3 regions of the Paenibacillus sp. FSL H7-689 genome follow, and region 1 is predicted to be linked to each of the others. Evidence: riboswitches for the same ligand, from Rfam matches in the RefSeq annotation. Region 1 holds a riboswitch; each other region holds the start of a gene.

The links. A riboswitch is a leader RNA that binds a small molecule or an ion and turns the genes downstream of it on or off. The one in region 1 is predicted to bind S-adenosylmethionine.
Region 2: it holds a riboswitch for S-adenosylmethionine, as region 1 does, so the genes downstream of both, metA (homoserine O-acetyltransferase MetA) here and C170_RS00485 (methionine ABC transporter ATP-binding protein) in region 1, are expected to answer to the same signal.
Region 3: it holds a riboswitch for S-adenosylmethionine, as region 1 does, so the genes downstream of both, mmuP (S-methylmethionine permease) here and C170_RS00485 (methionine ABC transporter ATP-binding protein) in region 1, are expected to answer to the same signal.

What each region holds. Positions count from the first base shown of each region.
Region 1 covers NZ_ASPU01000002.1:107,045-109,318, reverse strand. Annotated here, with positions in the region: gene C170_RS00490 (methionine ABC transporter permease) at 1-199, opposite strand, end outside; gene C170_RS00485 (methionine ABC transporter ATP-binding protein) at 200-1,234, opposite strand; SAM riboswitch class I at 1,361-1,502, opposite strand; gene C170_RS00480 (Cthe_2314 family HEPN domain-containing protein) at 1,632-2,274, opposite strand, start outside.
Region 2 covers NZ_ASPU01000015.1:486,918-489,191, reverse strand. Annotated here, with positions in the region: gene corA (magnesium/cobalt transporter CorA) at 1-325, opposite strand, end outside; SAM riboswitch class I at 777-900, shown strand; gene metA (homoserine O-acetyltransferase MetA) at 1,137-2,054, shown strand; gene C170_RS13080 (PLP-dependent transferase) at 2,079-2,274, shown strand, end outside.
Region 3 covers NZ_ASPU01000007.1:37,717-39,990, forward strand. Annotated here, with positions in the region: gene C170_RS04495 (Ger(x)C family spore germination protein) at 1-1,072, shown strand, start outside; SAM riboswitch class I at 1,143-1,244, shown strand; gene mmuP (S-methylmethionine permease) at 1,337-2,274, shown strand, end outside.

The sequences.
Region 1 (2,274 bases):
AGCGCAAAATATTCACAATCAGGGATAGTATAGTGTACACTGCCCGTGACTTAATCGAAGCAGATCGGGCTGTCATGAACAGCAGTACTCCGAGCGGTAAACCTAAGATAACGGTAAACAAGCCTGATACACCCAAAATTTGCAGTGTCTCTATGGAAGCTTTACCAACCTCTTCCCAACGTACGGTTGAAAAATCCATCTAACGAAGCACCTCCACATCAAGTCCCTCAGCGGTTAATTCTGATATCGTCCGATCAATCGCATTTGAATCACCCTCGAACCGAACGGTCAGCTGCCCATAAGGAACCTGTTTGATCGTAGAGATTGTACCTTGCAGGATGGCAAAATCCACGCCTGTTTTACGTACCGTTCTAGACAAAATCGCTTCATACGTTTTGTTACCCAGAAAGGATATCTTCACAAGTTTGGAAGCAGCACCTGCCTGCAATTCAACGCCTGCATTTGCCAGAGCGGTCTCTTCCAGAGCAAGTCCAGCTTCATGGTCACGCATCATGAAGTCCCGCGTAATCGCATGCTGCGGCTTCAGGAACACGTCTGTAACAGGTCCTTGTTCCACAATGCCACCTTGATGAATGACAGCCACCTTGTCACAGATGTTCTGAATGACATGCATCTCATGTGTGATCAGCACAATCGTAAGGTTGTACTTTTCATTAATGTCGAGTAATAACTTAAGGATTGAATTTGTCGTCTGCGGATCAAGTGCCGAAGTAGCCTCATCACAGAGAAGAACATTTGGGTCACTTGCAAGTGCTCTCGCAATCCCTACACGTTGTTTTTGGCCACCCGATAATTGAGCCGGATATTTGCTGCTATGGTGCTCCAGACCAACCAGTGCGAGCATTTCCTTCACTTTGCGATCAATGACTTCCTTGGGTGTATTCACAAGTTTTAGTGGAAAAGCTACATTGTCATATACCGTTGCCGAGGATAACAGATTAAAGTGTTGAAAAATCATTCCGATCTTGCGTCTCTGTTGCTGCAATTCGGTTTTGCTCAGTTCAGTCAGGTTAATTCCGTCAACCCATACCTCACCCTCCGTAGGCCGTTCCAGCAAATTAATACAGCGAATCAATGTGCTTTTGCCCGCTCCGGAATGGCCAATCACTCCGTAGATTTCGCCCTTTTGGATGCTCAAATTCAACTCGGATAACGCTGTTGTAGATTTTGTTCCTTTGCCGTACGTTTTCGTTAAACCTTTTAATTCAATCAATCGCACTTGCCCCTTTCCAACCACCTACATGTATCTTTACCCGATCTAAAGGAAAACTCCCCCTAAAGTACAAAAAAAGAGCCCTTTGCAGATACAAAGAGGGCTCTTCACGTGAAAGAATATACCTTCTCATCTGCCAAAATCGTGTCTTGCACCATTTTGTAGGAATTAGCACCTAACATCTATAACGAATGATACATGTATCATGTCATTACAAATCGGTTGCCGGGCTTCATCGGGCCTGTCCCTCCGCCGCTCTCGATAAGAAATATGTTGTTGTAGGATTTTATAAGTTCATGTAGTTTATGCTTTATAATGTGAACGTAACTTCCGAAATATCAGTTATATCCATGTAACATTCGATTGAAACTCAGTATATTCCAAGTATTCCGATTTGTCAAAGGGAATTATTTCTTTTCCATATTTTATTGATATAACTATAAGAGGCTGTTAACGTTTCACAGACCATATCCACGCCCTGACGCATTTCCTGCACATGCTGATTCAGATCCTCCAATTTCACTTTACCTTGCAAGGTCTGGTGTAACTGCCACAGGTCATCGTGCATTTCTGAGTTCATGTAGTGAATTTCCATATTACGTCGCTTGCGCAGCTTGCTCATCGGTTCACGATAAGAGTCCTTGATCTGTATTAATTGCAATGCAAGATCATGATGCTCCCGTGCATAGTCGAACTGCCTTAACACAGTAAAATAAGAAAAATGCGCTTTGGTATTGGAAGTATTCAGCTGGAATATTTCATTTAATACTGTGCCGACTTTATCCAGAATGGCAAAGCAGCGGATAAAGCCATCTTTGTAGAAATACACATAACGTGCATACTCGGCTTTTTCAGTCGGCGTCATATCATCCGTTGAACCTGCAACGACCTTTTTACGAAAATGAGCAGCAGCGAAACAGCTTTGCTCCAGTTCATCCAGTGAGGAGATGAGTCCCTGAGTCCACACATACAGTTTCCGATAGTCATGCGTGGGATCATGGTCCACATGCATTTGTCGTTGAAATAGCTCAAGCGTATGC
Region 2 (2,274 bases), on a different contig from region 1:
TGATCTTGTGCTTGGTAACACTAATAATGAAATGTCTGCCAAGGAATAAGTTGACCGCACGTAGAAATATCTCTTCATCATCAAAACGGATGCTATTAATCACAATAAAATAATGGTTCTCATAAATTTCAATCTTCGGACGTTGTTCTTCGTCACTAAGACAGTCTTCTACAGCCAGATCATGCATCAAGAACAGCGGCTGAAGTACCGCCAAATCGTCTACGTCTGCATCAATCCAGTAAAATCCTTCCGCTGGTGGAGTCAGCGCCTGCTGAATGTCGTCCACCGGAATAAATACACCGTTGTTTACCAACCGGATTTTCATCGTTAATCTACTCCTTCTGCACCCGCCAACTTGGCGGATATTATCATTATGGGCGCAAAAAGAACAAATCAGCCGGTCGGCAGCGGAGCCTGGAGATCAGGGCTGCGTTCACTATATAATCAAACGGAAGTCACGTCCCGCTGCCGGCATGCTGATGTCAGTTCTCTATGCAGTTTGTCGGAATTCGGCTGCCAGTCAGGCCTCGGGTCGCCATCCATTTAATATGTCACCTCTCACATAAGGGTTTATAACACCTTGTTTAGTATACCGCTGGTACAAGGTGCTTTCAAGCGCAAAAATGTGTCTATTTCGCGCCCTGAGGCAGTGTATGACAACGGATGATGAACGGTTCCGATCTGGGAAGCAGACATCGAACTGCAACTTGACGTGAGGGCATTAATGTAATAAAGTAGACGGTGAACCATATTTAATTACAATCTAATACAGCGAAATCTTATCAAGAGTAGGTGGAGGGACTGGCCCGATGAAACCCGGCAACCGGCGGTATACCGCACGGTGCTAATTCTTGCAGCGACTAAGTGTCAGGTGGCACTGTTGTAACTGAGAGATGAGAGAGGCGCATATCTATTTTACATATGACCTTTCTCGAAATCCGAGGAAGGTCTTTGTCATATGCCCCGACTTCTCAGCAGTGATTTTCGCTAAGGAACTTGAGGTTGTTTGTAACGTTGGATGAAAGAGCAATTCAATGTTTTTACAAGCTCAAGGCAGTCTATAACTGTATTGATGTGAAGACATCAAGCCAAGGGTGGCTGCATCTATCTATGCACAAGGAGGAGTTAGACTTACTATGCCAATCAAAATACCCGATACGCTACCAGCAAAAGAAGTACTTGAAGGAGAGAATATCTTCGTCATGGATGAAACTTCTGCATATCAGCAGGATATTCGTCCACTCCGTATCGCTATATTAAACCTGATGCCCACAAAGGAAACGACCGAAACACAATTGCTTCGTCTGGTGGGAAACACGCCTATTCAGGTGGATGTCGTTCTTGTACATCCCAAATCCCATACGTCGAAGAATACGTCTCAAGAGTATTTGGATCTGTTCTATAAAACCTTTGATGAGATTGAGCACCGTCGTTTCGATGGAATGATCATTACGGGTGCCCCGGTGGAACAGATGGATTTCGAAGACGTGAACTATTGGAATGAAATCCAGGAGATCTTCGAATGGACCAAAACCAATGTGACTTCAACCCTCCACATATGTTGGGCTTCTCAGGCAGGTTTATACCATCATTTTGACGTACCCAAGGTTGCACTTGATGAAAAGTGTTTTGGCGTTTTCCCACATACCATCAATAAACCACATGTTCCGTTGTTGCGTGGATTCGATGAAGTATTCAACGTTCCACATTCCCGTCATACGGAAGTGAGACGCGAAGATATTGAAAAGAATGAGAATTTAGAGATTTTGGCTGAATCTGAGGAAGCGGGGATCTTCCTGGTTGCTACCAAAGACGGCAAACAGATTTTTGCCACAGGACATGCCGAGTATGACCCGTTCTCATTAAAGTGGGAGTATGACCGGGATGCAGCCAAAGGTTTGGATATCGCATTGCCTAGGCATTATTATCCGAATGACGACCCTTCCCGTGTGCCACCAGCTACTTGGCGCGCTCATGCCAACTTATTATTCTCTAACTGGCTCAATTACTATGTGTATCAAGAAACACCTTACGATATTGGCCCGCAAATCTAATCGAGATTACAGGAGGATGCAGCAATGGAAGACAACAACAAGTTGAAAATCGAAAGCCGCTTAGCACAAATTGGGTCCATTAATGAACCGGTAACAGGCGCCATTAACTTTCCGATCTATCAATCCACTGCGTTTCGCCACCCGAAGCTTGGACAAAGCACGGGGTTTGATTATATTCGTACGACTAATCCAACCCGTAAAGTATTGGAAGAAGCCGCCG
Region 3 (2,274 bases), on a different contig from region 1:
AGAGACGGAATTTGAGGAGAACATCGCCAATCAGGGAGGAGGGTACTCCAAGCAGAACAATTTGACGGCCACGGTACAGATTGCTCCCGGTAATTCCAGCAGTCAAAAGAGCCAACAATCCGGTTCGCCTGCTTCTGGTAAAACGTCCTATTCCAATGAACAGCTTACCGGAGATTCATTGCTGCAAATCTTTCGTCAGTTTGCACTGAGACGAGATCATCCGCTCATCGGACATCATCTGAAGGTTATCGTTGTGTCCAAGGATATCGCCAAAAAGTATGGTCTGGACCAGCTGCTGGATTTTGTACTTCGGGATAACGATATTCGTCCTAACTGTCTGGTGTTGATTAGCCATCATCGCGCTGTTGATGTACTGACTTCAGATGATCCTTCCCGGATTCCAGCATTTTATCTTACAGGTATTACCGGTAATTCATACTTGTCCAATAAAATCCTGGACCCCGTTCTACTCTCCAAATTAGATGCACAAATGCAATCCGGTTCCAGCTTTTTGCTCCAGAATGTACTGAACTTCAATGGAGAGGACAAGTTCTCCGGTGCCAGTATCTTTGATGGGAAAACAACCAAATTCATCGGGGAACTCAGCCAAACGGATCTAGAAGGGCTATCTTGGCTCAGACCTAAAGAAAAAGGAGGTATCTTGAAGACATACAATAAAGAGGGGTTCACTGTTGTATATGAAATGAAGAAGAAAAAAACAACAATAATTCCAAAAGTGGTTGGCGATGATATTTCATTCCATGTGAAAACTGAATCCGAAGGCTGGTTGATGGAGGATTGGCGTGCTCCCGAGGAAGAGGAAAAAGGTGCGTATCTCAGTGAATTGGAAAAAGAATTTGCTGAACTTGCCAAACAACAGATTCGACAGTTGTTATACAAACTGCAGCATACCTATAAAGTAGATGTTGCGGATTTTCGGGATAGCTTGCGTATTAAAGAACCTAAAACATGGAAAAAAGTCAAAGACGATTGGGATAAAATTTTTAGCACCGTGCCGATCACCTATGAGGTAAAGACCACCATCACGAATCCGGGGTCTTCCACCGAATAGCGAGGTGTGCCATATATTATTTAATTGTTGACACATTCATGATAGATCGCTATATTAGTAAAAAATCATTTTCTTATCCAGAGAGGTGGAGGGACTGGCCCTTAGAAACCTCAGCAACAGATCTGAAGGATACTGTGCTAATTCCAGCGGGTGAAAGCCTGATAGATAGGAGCGTTTGTTTTTATTTGTCAGTAACGGCGCACTCTTTAGGCAGAGTGGGTCTTTTTTGTTTTTTCTGGATGAAGAAGTAGGGGAGCAGAAGGTATGGAGAACAACAACGACAAAGGGCATTTTCAGCGGAAAATGCAGGCACGGCATGTGGTCATGCTCTCTCTCGGAGGAGTCATTGGAACGGGATTATTCCTCAGCTCAGGTTACACCATTCAGCAGGCGGGACCACTGGGAACCATTCTGTCCTATCTGATTGGAGCCATCGTTGTATATCTGGTGATGCTCTGTCTTGGTGAACTGTCTGTTCATATGCCAGAGACGGGAGCATTTCATAGTTATGCAGCCAAATATATCGGACCGGCAACAGGTTACACGGTGGCTTGGTTATACTGGTTAACCTGGACTGTTGCGCTTGGCTCCGAATTCACAGCCGCCGGATTGCTTATGCAGCGCTGGTTCCCATCGGTAAACGTATGGATATGGAGCGCGGTTTTTGCACTGATGATCTTTCTGTTTAACGCTCTAACGGTGAAATTTTTTGCGGAATCCGAGTTCTGGTTCTCATCTGTAAAAGTAGTGACTATCGTAATCTTCATTATAATCGGTGGCGCAGCCATGTTCGGCATCATCCCGATGGCGGATTCTGAACCGGCTCCATTTATATCGAATATTACCGCATCCGGGTGGTTCCCTCATGGGGCTACAGCGATATTGATGACCATGCTTGCTGTAAACTTTGCCTTCTCAGGCACCGAGTTAATCGGGATTGCCGCCGGTGAGACGGAGAACCCGGAAAAGACGATACCAAAGGCTATTCATACAACGCTGTGGCGTTTGGTTATTTTCTTCATCGGAACGATTGTTATCTTGTCGGCCTTGCTACCCATGTCGGATGCCAGTGTACTGGAAAGTCCATTTGTAGCGGTAATGGAGCGGGTGGGTGTACCCTATGCAGCAGATATTATGAACTTTGTTATTCTGACGGCGATTCTCTCTGCTGCCAATTCAGGCCTGTATGCTTCGTCGCGGAT